DNA from 4 places in the Kitasatospora sp. NBC_01266 genome. Region 1 is predicted to be linked to each of the others. Evidence: riboswitches for the same ligand, from Rfam matches in the RefSeq annotation. Region 1 holds a riboswitch; each other region holds the start of a gene.
The links. A riboswitch is a leader RNA that binds a small molecule or an ion and turns the genes downstream of it on or off. The one in region 1 is predicted to bind cobalamin.

Region 1 (3,200 bases):
TGGCGTGCGCGCGGCGCTTGGCCTGGGTGCCCTCGCCCGGGTCGTTGACCAGGAACGGGTAGATCAGCGGCAGGTCGCCGAGCGCCGCGTCCGGCCCGCACTCGGCGGAGAGCGCGGAGGTCTTGCCGGGCAGCCACTCCAGGTTGCCGTGCTTGCCCAGGTGCACCACGGCGTCGGCGCCGAAGCCGCCGTCCGCCTGTGCGGCGGCGATCCAGCGGTAGGCGGCCAGGTAGTGGTGGCTCGGCGGCAGGTCGGGGTCGTGGTAGATGGCCACCGGGTTGGCGCCGAAGCCGCGCGGCGGCTGGACCAGCACCAGCAGGTTGCCCGCGCGCAGCGCGGCCAGCACGAGGTCGCCGTCCGGGTTCCGGCTGCGGTCCAGGTAGAGCTCGCCGGGCGCCGGACCCCAGTGCTCCTCGACCCGCTCGCGCAGCGCGGCGGGCAGTTCGGCGTACCAGCGGCGGTAGTCGGCGGCGGGGATGCGCACCGGGTTGCGGGCCAGCTGGTCCTCGGTGAGCCAGTCCTGGTCGTAACCACCGGCGTCGATCAGCGCCTTGATCAGCGCGTCACCCTCGTGCTCGCCCTCGACGGGCTCCATCCCCGGGAAGCCCTCGCCCAGCTCCCAGCCCTCGTCGCGCAGGCGGCGCAGCAGGCGGGCCCCGCTGGCCGGGGTGTCCAGGCCGACCGCGTTGCCGACCCGGGCGTGCTTGGTCGGGTAGGCGGAGAGCACCACGGCCAACCGCCGCTCGGCGGCGGGTATGTGGCGCAGCCGGGCGTGCCGGACCGCGATCCCGGCCACCCGGGCGCAGCGCTCGGGGTCGGCGACGTAGACGGTCAGCCCGTCCTCGTCCAGCTCCTTGAAGGAGAACGGCACGGTGATCAGCCGCCCGTCGAACTCCGGCACCGCGACCTGGGTGGCGGTGTCCAGCGGGGAGAGGCCGTCGTCGCTGGACTGCCAGGTCTCGCGCGACCAGGTCAGGCAGAGCGCCTGAAGGATCGGCCGGTCCAGTGCGGCCAGTGCGCCCGCGTCCCAGGCCTCCTCGTCGCCGCCCGCCTGCGCGTCGGCGGGCCGGGTGCCGCCGGCCGCCAGCACGGTGGTCACGATGGCGTCGGCGCTGCCGAGTTCGGCCAGCAGCTCGGCGGGCGCACCGCGCAGCGAGGAGCAGTAGAGCGGCTTGGCCCGCCCGCCCGCGTCCTCGATCGCGGCGCAGAGCGAGTCGACGAAGGCGGTGTTGCCGCTCATGTGGTGCGCGCGGTAGTAGAGGACGGCCACCAGCGGGCCTTCGGCGCGGCGGGCGGTGCGCTCCAGCGGGCCCCAGTCGGGCGCGGAGGCGGGCGGCGCGAAGCCGTGCCCGGTGAGCAGCACGGTGTCGGAGAGGAAGGCGGCCAGCTCGGCCAGGTTGGCGGCGCCGCCGTGCGCGAGGTAGGCGTGCGCCTCGGCCGCCAGGCCCGCCGGGACGGTGGACAGCTCCATCAGCTGCGCGTCCGGCGCCTGCTCGCCGCTGAGCACGATCACCGGGCGCGGCCCGGCGAGCAGCGCATCCAGGCCCTGCTGCCAGGCGCGTCGGCCGCCGAGCAGCCGGACCACCACCAGGTCGGTGCCGTCCAGCAGCTCCGGCAGGTCCTCGGCGCGCAGCCGGGCCGGGTTGCCCAGGCGGTAGGGGACCGGCCCGGCGCTGGCGCGGGCCGAGAGCAGGTCGGTGTCGGAGGTGGAGAGCAGCAGGATCACGCGGCTGGCCTTCCTCGGGGTCCGCGCCCCGGGTGCTGGGGGAGACGGCGGGAGTTCCTGGCTCCCAAGGCCCGTTGAGCCCTGGTCACAGTGGCGGGACCGCACCGGTGTCGCACCGGTTTCCTCCCCTGACGCCGTCTCGGGCGTGAGCGGACCAGGCGGCCCACCCGGCGGACATCCTAACGGGCACCCGACGGCGCGAAGGCGGTGCGGGGAGCGCGCACCAGCGCACTCTCCGCACCGCCTCGAGGCCGGCTCAGCCGCCGGCCCTGCGGACTACTTCCAGGTCAGCCCCTTCTCCAGCGAGAAGGGCTCGCCCCAGTACTGGGCCGTCGTGATCTTCACCGCGGGCGACGGTGCGAGCACCACCGCGCAGCCCTGGGCGGTCTGGCCGTTGGTGAAGCCGCTGGGCAGCGAGTCGGTCTTGCACTTGTCGAACTCGCCGATCACCATCACGTCCTGGCCCTGGGTGCCGTCCGGCAGCAGGCCGGTCATGTGGTCCACGGTGCTGAACGAGAGGTCGGTGCTGCCGACGTTCTTGATCGTGTAGCGGATGTAGTACGGGATCTTGCCGGAGACCTGGTCGCCCAGCTTCAGCGAGGCCAGGTCGGCGGGGTCGCCCGCCTCGATCGTGGTGACGGTCAGCGCGATGGTGCCCTTGGTGTCCCCGTAGACGAACGGGAGCTGCGCGGTCTGACCGATCTTGAAGCTCTGCCCGGCCGTGGCCACCTTCCCGTCGTCGCCGCCACCGCCCGTGTCGGCGGTGGCGGTCGGCGCGGCCGACGTGGTCGGCTTGGCCGCCTTGGTCGCGCCGCCGCTCGCCGGTGCGCTCGGCTTGGCGGTGGTGTCCTTGAACCCGCCGCTCGCCGCGGCGCTGGCGGGCGGCGTGGTGCTGGTGACCTCGTCCGGACCGCAGCCGGTCAGCGCGAAGACGCCGACGGTGGCCAGTCCGATCATGCCGCGGACAGCCTTGGTGCTGCTGATGGTGCTCATGAAGTTATGCCCCGTTGTTTGCCATGGGCCGTCAGCGGACGACCGTGTAGGCATAGTTGATAGCGCAACAGGACCGGTCGACTCCACTCGGCAGCCCCGTTCGTGACGGAGACCACGGCATTCGTTACGGCGTGCGCCGATCCCTCACAGGTCCCCCGCGGCATGGCCACGACAGCGCCCGGCCGACCCGCTCTCGGGTCGGCCGGGCGCGGCTGCCGCTCGACGGCGTCACATCGGGGCGAGCTGGGTGAGCCGGATGTTGTTGCCGGACGGGTCGCGGAAGCCGCAGTCGCGCCCGTAGGGCTGGTCGGTCGGCTTCTCGTTGAACTCCACGCCGCGCGCCGACAGCTCCTGGTACGCGGCGTCGCAGTCGTCGGTGGTCAGGAAGACCGAGCCGGCGCCGCCCTTGGCGGTCAGTTCGCGGATCTGCGCCTGGGTGTCCGCGTCGAAGACCGGCGCGCCGGGCACGGCCATCAGCACG
Region 2 (3,200 bases), 4.6 Mb from region 1:
CCCGGCCGATCGTGGACTACCTGCGCGAGCTGGCGGCGACCGAGCAGCACGACCGGTTGGTGGTGCTGATCCCCGAGACGCAACTGCCGCACCCCTGGCAGCGGCTGCTGCAGAACCAGCGCGGTGTGCTGTTGGACCGGGCGATCCGCCGGCACACCAACGCGGTGATCTGCCGCCTGCGGTTCCGGCTCGACATCCCGCCGCGGCACCCCGCACCGACCGGAATGCGCTGAGCCGACCGGTTATCGAGCGGTCATCGACCGGACGGCCAGCGCTGCTCCACCTTCGCCAGCCGCCAGTACGCCAGCGCACCGGCCCAGACCACCACGAAGAGGCCGACGATCACGAATCCGACGTTGTTCAGGTCGACACCGGAGATCCAGCCGGTCACCGGGTCGGTCAGGTCGAGCTGGTCGTGCAGCACGCCGACCAGCTCGATGGTGCCGATCAGGAAGGCGACGGCGATCGACAGGCCGGTGATGGTGAGGTTGTAGTACACCTTGCGGGTCGGGTTCGAGAACGCCCAGTGGTAGGCGAAGTTCATGAACGTGCCGTCGAGGGTGTCGAACAGGCTCATGCCGGAGGCGAAGAGCAGCGGCAGGCAGAGGATCGCGTACCAGGGCAGGCCGGCGGCGGCACCCGAGCCGGCCATCACCATCAGCGTGACCTCGGTCGCGGTGTCGAAGCCGATGCCGAACAGCAGCCCGATCGGGTACATCTGGCCGGGGCGGGTGATCGACCTGGTCAGCCGGCCCAGCACGCGGTTCATGAAGCCGCGGTTGTCCAGGTGCTTCTCCAGCTCGTGCTCGTCGAACTGGCCCGCCCGCATCGCCTTGAACACCCGGTGGATCCCGGCCAGCGAGACCAGGTTGAGCGCCGCGATCAGGTAGAGGAACCCGCCGGAGACGCTGGTGGAGACCAGGCCGAGCAGCTTGTGGGCACCCGAGTTGTCGTCGGTCAGAGTGCCGACCACCTTGGCCCCGGCCGCGACCAACCCCGCCAGCACCACCACGATGGTGGAGTGGCCGAGCGCGAACCAGAAGCCCACCGAGACCGGGCGCTTGCCGTCCGCCATCAGCTTGCGCGTGGTGTTGTCGATCGCCGCGATGTGGTCGGCGTCGAAGGCGTGCCGCATGCCCAGGGTGTACGCGGTGACGCCGAGTCCGAGGCCGAAGACCTGGTTGCCGACGGTGTAGTGGTGCGGGGCGACCATCGTGACCAGGACGAAGAAGGCGACCACGTGCATGCCCAGGATCACCGCCAGCAGGCCGCCGGTACGGATCCAGTCCCGCCGCTCCCAGGTCAGGGCGGCGGTCGCGGCTCGGGCGGGCCCGGCCGCCGCGGCGGCTTCGGGCATGGCGGCGGAAGCGGGTATGGCGGCGGAAGCGGTTTTGGGCAGGGTCATCTCAGGGCAGCCTCTCCAGCACCTCGTGGACAGTTCGTCGTGCGGTGCCGTGGCCGGTCTCCTGGCTGACAGGTGAAGCGCCCGCGCCGTTCCCGGCCTTCCCGGACGCGTGAAGCGTCCAGTGACCGCCCACCGCGTGACGGTGGGTCTGGTGTGCGCGGACTTCCTGATCACAGTGGCGAGGGCCGCTCCGGACTCCTGTGGCAAGCACAGTGCACCGGTCTTCCCGAACACCACGGCGGGACCACCGTATGGCCCTGGCGGCAATATCCACAAGCCTGCGCAGGTGTGCAGGTATGTGCTGGGCGGGCGTGCTCGGCCCGCTGCTCTTGCAGCCAAGGGCACACAGCGGTGGTCCACGAACGCGGCGGCGCCCTCGAACCGGGCGCGGGAGTCGAGGCGGTTCGGCGAGGCGATTCGCGAGCCGGCCGGCCCGGCCGCTACTTCCTGAACTTGTCCAGCAGTTGGTGGACCAGGCCGCGGGCCATCAGCTTGAGCATGTCGGCCTTGCGCGGCTCGTTGTAGAGGATGAAGTCGTCGAAGCGGTGCACACCGCGCCGGCCGGCCAGGGCCGCCGCCGCGTCGCGGATCGCCGTCAGCTGATCCACCGTCATCTCCAGGGCCCGCTCGTCGGGTTGGTAGCCGGCGCCGATCGGGTACTCCCCGCCGGGGCGGCGGTTCATCTCGACGTGGCAGCCGAGGACGTGGGTGACCGGCCGGGTGCCGGCGAACGCGACCAGCCGCTCCATCGAGGCGAGGAACGCGGCGGAGTCGGCCACGTAGAGCCGGCCCGGCAGCACGGTGTCGCCGGTGAACAGGAGCCCGGTCCACGGGTCGTAGCTGGTGATCGCCGCCTGGTGGTGCCCCGGTGAGGCGAGGATCTCCAGCACTCGGCCGCCCAGGTCGAAAGTGGCCTTCGCCAGGGGCCAGTTGTCGCCGAGGCCGAAGAAGGACCGGACGGCCTCGACCTCCCGGGGAACCACGGTGGTCGCGGGACGGTCGGCGAACTGGGCGTCCGCCGCCACGTGGTCGCCGTGCCCGTGGGTGTGCGCGATCACCAGCTCGTAGGGCGCGCGGCCCTCGTCGTGCTCGGCCGGGTTCCGGTCGAGCCACTCGGCGATCAGCCGGTCGACGGTGGCGCGCAGCGGGAAGAGGTCGGGGTCGGCCGTAGCGCCGGTGTCCAGCAGCAGGGCCCGGTCGTTGCCGAACAGCAGGAAGATGAACGGCGCCTCGTAGTTGACCGACTTGCTCTGGCGCAGGATGACGGTGTGCTCGTCGTAGTGGTGGATCTGGATCGCGGGGTCGTCGGCCGGGCGCCTGCCGGGCGCGCCGTGGATCCAACTGACCGCCAGGGAACCGGTGATGGGCGCCGCGCTCACGAAGTCGATCGGGCCACCGTCAGTCGTCCGCGTCATTCTCGTTCTCCCCCGTTTCGAAGTCCGGCAGCGGAGTCGCCGCCATGAAGTACCGGACGCGGTGGCGTCCGGGCCGGAGCCGGCTGCTGTCCGCCGTGCCCCGGGCGAGGTAGGGCTGGAGCAGGGCCAGCCACTGCGCCTCGAGTTCAGCTGCCTCGTCAGCGGAGAGCACGGCGATCGCGGCGGTGACGGCGGCCTTCGGGACGCCGCGCTCCTCGTCCCGCGCCGCCTGCTCACCGCGCGCCCGGTGATCGAGGATCGCCTGCATCTCCCGTTCCACCACCAGTCGTTCGAGCTGCTGCTTGACCACCGCGTCACCGTCCTCGGCGATCCGCACGGTCGGCTGCGCCTCGGCCACCCGCCACTGCCGCTCGCGACGG
Region 3 (3,200 bases), 4.0 Mb from region 1:
GTCGGCCAGCTCCTCGGGCCGGGTGGCCCAGCGGACCAGCACCCCGGGCTCCTGGGCCAGCGCGTCCAGGTCGGTGAAGTTGGAGAGCCGGGGCAGCCGCAGCACGGCCACCCGCAGCACGTCGGCGCCGAACGGCCCCGCCGAGCAGCGGTCCACCACCGCACCCAGGTCCAGCGAGTCCTCGGCGTCCAGCCACAGGCCGGGCAGCATCGGCAGGGTGCCGAGCACCGGACGCCCGGTCAGCTCGTGCAGCATGTCCAGGCCGGGCCCGAGCAGCCGCGCGTCGCCCCGGAACTTGTTCACCAGCCAGCCCGCCACCAGCCGCTGGTCCTCGGGCGAGAGCAGGGCCAGGGTGCCGAACATCGCGGCGAAGACCCCGCCGCGGTCGATGTCGCCGACCACCACCACCGGCAGCTCGGCGGCCCGCGCCAGGCCCATGTTGGCGATGTCGCGATCACGCAGGTTGATCTCGGCGGGCGAGCCGGCCCCCTCGCAGATCACCACGTCGAACCGGCGGCGCAGGTCGGCCAGGCACTCCAGCGAGCGCTCCAGCAGGTAGGGCTTGCGCTCGCGGTAGTCCAGCGCGCCGACCTCCGCGACCGCCCGGCCCAGCAGCACCACCTGGCTGCGGCCGTCCGCACCGGGCTTGAGCAGCACCGGGTTCATCGCGGCCTCCGGCTCCACCCGGGCCGCCTGCGCCTGCATCACCTGGGCCCGGCCGATCTCCGCGCCGTCCAGGGTGACCATCGAGTTGAGCGACATGTTCTGCGCCTTGAACGGGGCCACCTTGACGCCCCGGCGGACCAGCCAGCGGCAGATCCCGGCGGTCACCACGCTCTTCCCGGCGTCCGAGGTGGTGCCCGCCACCAGCAGCGCGTTGCTCATATCCGTCCCCTCCGCAGTACCGCGGCGCGCAGTGCCACCGTGGTCCCCAACGCCAGCAGCCCGACCCGGCGCGACAGCCGGCAGGCCCGTTCGATGTCCGCCGCCGCCACCGGGCGCAGCTCGGCGCCCAGCACCGGGCGGTGCTCTTCGCGGGTGCCGTAGCGCAGCGTCCCGCCCAGCCGCACGCCGAGCGCGCCCGCGAAGGCCGACTCGGCCTGCCCGGCGTTCGGGCTCGGGTGCGCGCCGCCGTCGCGCCGCCAGACGCGCCAGGCGGTGCTCGGCCGCTCGGCCGCCGCCACCGTGAGCAGCGCGGTCAGCCGGGCGCCGGGCCAGCCGGCCACGTCGTCCAGGCGGGCCGCCGCCCAGCCGAACCGGCGGTACTTCGGCGACTTGTGGCCGACCATCGCGTCCAGCGTGTTGACGGCGCGAAAGCCGAGCAGGCCCGGCGCGCCCGCGAGCGCGCCCCAGACCAGGGCGTTGACCACGGCGTCGGCGGTGTTCTCGGCCACCGACTCGACCACGGCGCGGGCGATCTGCTGCTCGTCCAGCGCGCTCGGGTCGCGACCGCACAGGTGCGGCAGGCGCCGCCGGGCGGCGGCCAGGTCACCGGCCGTCAGCGCGGCGCCGATGGTGCGCGCCTCGCGGGTGAGCGAGCTGCCGCCGAGCACGGTCCAGGTGGCGGCGGCGGTGAGCGCCGCGCCGTCCCGGCGGTCCGGGTGCAGCGCCCGGCCCAGCACCGCCGCGCCGCCCGCCACCGCACCCACGCACAGGGCGGTGTGCAGCGCCCCGGCGCCCCGGTGGTCGCGCCAGAGCGCGCGTTCGAGCAAGGTGGCCGCGCGGCCGAAGGCGGCCACCGGGTGGCCGCGCCGAGGGTCGCCGAACCGGGCGTCGGCCGCGTAGCCGGCCACGGCGCCCAGGGCGTACGGAAGCGCGCGGTGGAAAACCCCCGCCATGTGTCGTGTGTCCTCACTCAGGGTCCGCGCCCTGGATCGACGTACCGGCGGCGAGAGTCTCCTGGCTCCCGGGTGGCTGACACACACCCGGGCCTTCCAACAACCCTGTGGCGGGCCGCCGTGACCGTACGTCGGGCGTGCTCCCCGGTGACAGTGGCGGGACCGCGCCGGATTCGCACCGGCTTCCTCTCCTTGCCTCCGTTTGGCCCGAGGATCCCATCACGCCTGTCAAGGGGGAGTCAACCAGGTGGATCGCCAACGGCCCTCGGCGGCCCACCACCCGACTTCGTGCGTTCGGCGGCTGCGGCCGCGCCCGTCCCGCCCCTAGCGTCGGCGCATGCGAAGAAGCCGGCCACCGGCCCCCACCCCGGTCCCGTTCTCCCCGCAGGCCGCTCGCGCGCACCGCGAGGCCCTCGGCCTGACCGCCGAGCAGGTGACCAAGGCGCTGGCCGCGCACGGCGTGCGCCTGCTGCCCACCCATGTGACCGGCTGGGAGAGCGGCGAACTGCGCCCCGACGAGACGGAACTGATCGCGCTGGCCCGGGTGCTGTGGTGTCCGGCGGACCAGCTGATGGGCGCGGCGCCCGGCACGCTGCGCGACTTCCGGGTGGCCCGCGAGCTGTCCCGGGAGCAGGCCGCGAACCGGATCGGGGTGGGCCTGCGCAGCTACACCGACGCCGAGTCGACCGGGCGCTGGAGCTGGGACGAGGAGTGCAGCGCCGCGCTGGCCGAGGTGCTCGGGCTGACCCTGCGCGACCTGGTCCGGGTCCGGGGCGCCGGCCCCGAGCTGGAGCAGCGGCTGCGCCAGTGCGTGGACGGGCGCTGGCGGGCCCAGCTGGCGGCGATCGGCGCGCTGGTCCCGGTGCCCCGGCAGACCCTGGGCACGGTGCTGGCGGGGCTGTGCGGCGAGTACCAGGTGCCCTCGCACTGGGGCGCGGGCAGCTGGGGTGCCGCGCCCGCGGCCGAGCCGGGACCGCGCCCACCGGAGCCCGAGCAGGCGCCGGTCGACCGGTTCTGGAGCCTGCTGGCCGGCCGGGACACCGGCGGCCTGCCGGTCTGAGCAGCCCGGCCCGGTCGGCTCCCCTGCCGGTCTGAGCAGCCCGGCCCGGTCGGCTCCCCTGCCGCTTCCGCCGAGCCCGGACGGCGGCGTTGCGGTGGCCGCGCCGCACGGCTCGCGGTGGACTGGAAAGGCCGTGTCAGCGCCGCCACCACTCCAGGGAGAGCCATGCGTTGGGGAACCGCCGTCGCCGCAGCCACCGCCGTCGCCGCCGGAGCGGGCCTGGCCGCCCTGCTGATCGGGCGCCGGGTCTCCGACCTGAGCCTGCGCCCCGACCCCGCCGAGGACGGTGAGCTCAGGGGCGA
Region 4 (3,200 bases), 3.1 Mb from region 1:
TCGGCAGGTCCGGCGTGCCGTAACTGGTCAGGATCGCCACCAGGTTGCCCGGGGCGCTGCTGATGTCCTCCATCGCGGTGCCGAACGAGGTCTTGGCGCTCGGCAGGTACGGGTAGGTGTACGGGTGGTAGCTGATCGCGTCCACCATCTTGTTGGCGCCCAGCTTGCAGACCGCGGTGAGGAAGTCGCCCTGCGAGACGTAGCCGGCGTCCTGGCCGGTGCTCACCGCCGCCAGGCCGCCGAGCAGGATGTAGGCCTTGGGGTCCGCGGCACGCAGCGCCTTGCTGGTGTCGCCGAGCAGTTGAGTGTAGGCGGCCGGGTCGGGGGCCGGTGCCCAGAACGGGATGTTCGGCTCGTTCCACACCTCCCAGGTGTGCACGCCCTGCGGGGCGTACCGCTTGGCGGCGGCCGCGGCGAAGGCGGCGAACAGGTTCGGGTCGGCCGGCGGGCAGGCGTCGTCCGAGGCGCAGCTCGCCTTGCGGGCCCACGGCGGGGTGTAGCCGATGGTGGGCAGCACCTCCAGGCCGCGGGCCTTGGCGGCGCTGAGGACCCGGTCGAACCGCTGCCACTCGTAGGTCTTCGGGCTGTCCGGCTGGATGTCGTCCCAGGACAGGTCGACCCGGATCCACTTGGAGCCGGTGTCCACGGCGTCACCCAGGCCGGTCGCCAGGTCCTGGTCGTTCTTCCAGGTGAGGGTGTCCCCGTAGGAGATGCCGATCCGCAGCGGCTTGCCCGGGTCCGCCGGCGCCTGGCTCGGCACGGGCGACCCGCCGGCCGTGACGGCTCCGGGGCCCGGCTTGGCGGCGGCCCCGGCCGAGGGCGAAGCGGTGGTGACGGTGCCGGCGAGGACGGTCGCGACCGCCGATACGATGAACGCCACCAACGCCGCCCGTAGGCGCTGCCTTCTCCCCGTGTCCCTCACCATGCGGCACAGCCTAGGCCAGCGTTCTGAGACCGCCGCGTGGCGGGGCGACCCCCGTCCCGCGGAGCCGCGACCGGTCGCCGACGCGGCGTCAGGCGACCTTCCGGCACCGACCGCCTTACTGCCCGCTGTGTGCGCGACACTACACATGACACTACATATGGGGTGCCTCGAAGGGGCCACCACTACATGTATGCTCACTCTCGCTGTCGACGCAGGGGAACCCGGTGCGAATCCGGGACTGCCCCGCAGCGGTGAGCGGGCCCGCCCCCGGGTGGCCCGCCAGTCCGAGTACCTGCCGACGGTGTGCCGCCCGGCCTCCCCGCAGAGGCCTTTCACGCACCGCAGTACCGTCCGGCCTCGCGGGCAGGCCAGGGTGACGACGCGCGCGCCGCAACGATTCGGCGTGCCCATCTCCCCTGCCCGGCGCGCACAGGCCACGGACGCCTCCCAGCCCGCCGCCGCCCCAGGAGAGAGCGCCTTGACCGTCGCTGCCTCAGTTGCTTCCCTGCCCTCACAGGGACACGCCGACGCCGCCCAGACCGACCCCGGTACTGCGCTGCTCCGGCTGCTCACCGACCGAAGCGCCGACCTCCCCCAGGTGGACCCCGGCCACGTCGCCGCCGCCGCGCTGCGCGGCCGCCATGCCGGCTCGGACTTCGCCGAGCTTCGCGGGTTGGCCGTGGACGCCGCCGCTTCGATGATCGCCGAGGACCCCCAGTACTCGAAGCTGGCCGCCCGGCTGCTCGCCCAGGAGATCGCCGACGAGGCGAACGGCCAGGGCGCCACCTCGTTCACCGCCTCGATCGCCGTCGGCCACGCCGAGGGCCTGATCGGCGACACCACCGCCGCCTTCGTGGCCAAGCACGCCGCGGCGCTGAACGCGCTGATCGACGAGCAGGGCGACGACCGCTTCGAGTACTTCGGCCTGCGCACCGTGCAGTCCCGCTACCTGCTGCGTCACCCGATCACCCGCAAGGTGGTGGAGCGCCCGCAGCACTTCCTGCTCCGGGTCGCCTGCGGCCTGGCGGTGGGCGACAGCGAGCAGTCGGTGGCCGAGGTCGCCGAGCTCTACCGGCTGATGAGCCGCCTGGAGTACCTGACCAGCTCGCCCACCCTGTTCAACTCCGGTACCCGGCACCCGCAGATGTCCAGCTGCTACCTGCTGGACTCGCCGCTGGACAACCTGGACTCGATCTACTCCCGGTACGCCCAGATCGCCCGGCTCTCCAAGCACGCCGGCGGCATCGGCCTGTCCTACACCCGGATCCGCTCGCGCGGCAGCCTGATCCGCGGCACCAACGGCAAGTCCAACGGCATCGTGCCGTTCCTGCGCACCCTGGACTCCTCGGTCGCCGCGGTCAACCAGGGCGGCCGCCGCAAGGGCGCGGCCTGCGTCTACCTGGAGACCTGGCACGCGGACATCGAGGAGTTCCTCGAACTGCGCGACAACACCGGCGAAGAGGCCCGCCGCACCCACAACCTCAACCTGGCGCACTGGATCCCGGACGAGTTCATGCGCCGGGTCAACGCCAACGCCGACTGGTCGCTCTTCTCGCCGGCCGACGTGCCCGAGCTGGTCGACCTGTGGGGCGAGGAGTTCGACGAGGCCTACCGCAAGGCCGAGTTGGCCGGCAAGGCGGTCCGCACCATCCCGGCGCAGACCCTGTACGCCCGGATGATGCGCACCCTGGCGCAGACCGGCAACGGCTGGATGACCTTCAAGGACGCCGCCAACCGCGCCGCCAACCAGACCGCGCTGCCCGGCCGCACGGTGCACTCCTCCAACCTGTGCACCGAGATCCTGGAGGTCACCGACGACTCCGAGACCGCGGTCTGCAACCTGGGCTCGGTCAACCTCGGTGCCCACGTGGCCGCCGGCGCCACCGCCGCCGACCTGGTGAACGCCATGGACTGGGCCCGGCTGGACGCCACCGTGCGCACCGCCGTGACCTTCCTGGACCGGGTGGTGGACATCAACTTCTACCCGACCACCGAGGCCGCCACCTCCAACTCCCGCTGGCGGCCGGTGGGCCTGGGCGTGATGGGCCTGCAGGACGTCTTCTTCCGGCTCGGCCTGGACTTCGACTCCGCCGAGGCCAAGCGGCTCTCCACGCTGATCGCCGAGCGGATCATGCTGACCGCCTACGAGCGCTCCAGCGAGCTGGCCGAGCAGTTCGGGCAGCACCCGGCCTACGCCGAGACCCGCGCCGCCCGCGGCCAGCTGCACATCGACCACTTCGCCGACGCCACCCCGCAGTGGACCGAGCGCTGGACG

Region 2: it holds a riboswitch for cobalamin, as region 1 does, so the genes downstream of both, OG403_RS29260 (HoxN/HupN/NixA family nickel/cobalt transporter) here and cobN (cobaltochelatase subunit CobN) in region 1, are expected to answer to the same signal.
Region 3: it holds a riboswitch for cobalamin, as region 1 does, so the genes downstream of both, OG403_RS26815 (cobalamin biosynthesis protein) here and cobN (cobaltochelatase subunit CobN) in region 1, are expected to answer to the same signal.
Region 4: it holds a riboswitch for cobalamin, as region 1 does, so the genes downstream of both, OG403_RS23330 (ribonucleoside-diphosphate reductase subunit alpha) here and cobN (cobaltochelatase subunit CobN) in region 1, are expected to answer to the same signal.

What each region holds. Positions count from the first base shown of each region.
Region 1 is NZ_CP108458.1:2,199,924-2,203,123, reverse strand. It holds gene cobN (cobaltochelatase subunit CobN) at 1-1,726, opposite strand, end outside; cobalamin riboswitch at 1,756-1,880, opposite strand; gene OG403_RS09035 (hypothetical protein) at 2,003-2,719, opposite strand; gene OG403_RS09030 (VOC family protein) at 2,948-3,200, opposite strand, start outside.
Region 2 is NZ_CP108458.1:6,816,908-6,820,107, reverse strand. It holds gene OG403_RS29265 (APC family permease) at 1-233, shown strand, start outside; gene OG403_RS29260 (HoxN/HupN/NixA family nickel/cobalt transporter) at 254-1,405, opposite strand; cobalamin riboswitch at 1,440-1,658, opposite strand; gene OG403_RS29255 (MBL fold metallo-hydrolase) at 1,846-2,820, opposite strand; gene OG403_RS29250 (helix-turn-helix domain-containing protein) at 2,804-3,200, opposite strand, start outside.
Region 3 is NZ_CP108458.1:6,180,740-6,183,939, forward strand. It holds gene OG403_RS26810 (cobyric acid synthase) at 1-885, opposite strand, end outside; gene OG403_RS26815 (cobalamin biosynthesis protein) at 882-1,838, opposite strand; cobalamin riboswitch at 1,893-2,027, opposite strand; gene OG403_RS26820 (helix-turn-helix domain-containing protein) at 2,176-2,898, shown strand; gene OG403_RS26825 (alpha/beta hydrolase) at 3,064-3,200, shown strand, end outside.
Region 4 is NZ_CP108458.1:5,332,665-5,335,864, reverse strand. It holds gene OG403_RS23335 (cellulase family glycosylhydrolase) at 1-880, opposite strand, end outside; cobalamin riboswitch at 1,110-1,239, shown strand; gene OG403_RS23330 (ribonucleoside-diphosphate reductase subunit alpha) at 1,431-3,200, shown strand, end outside.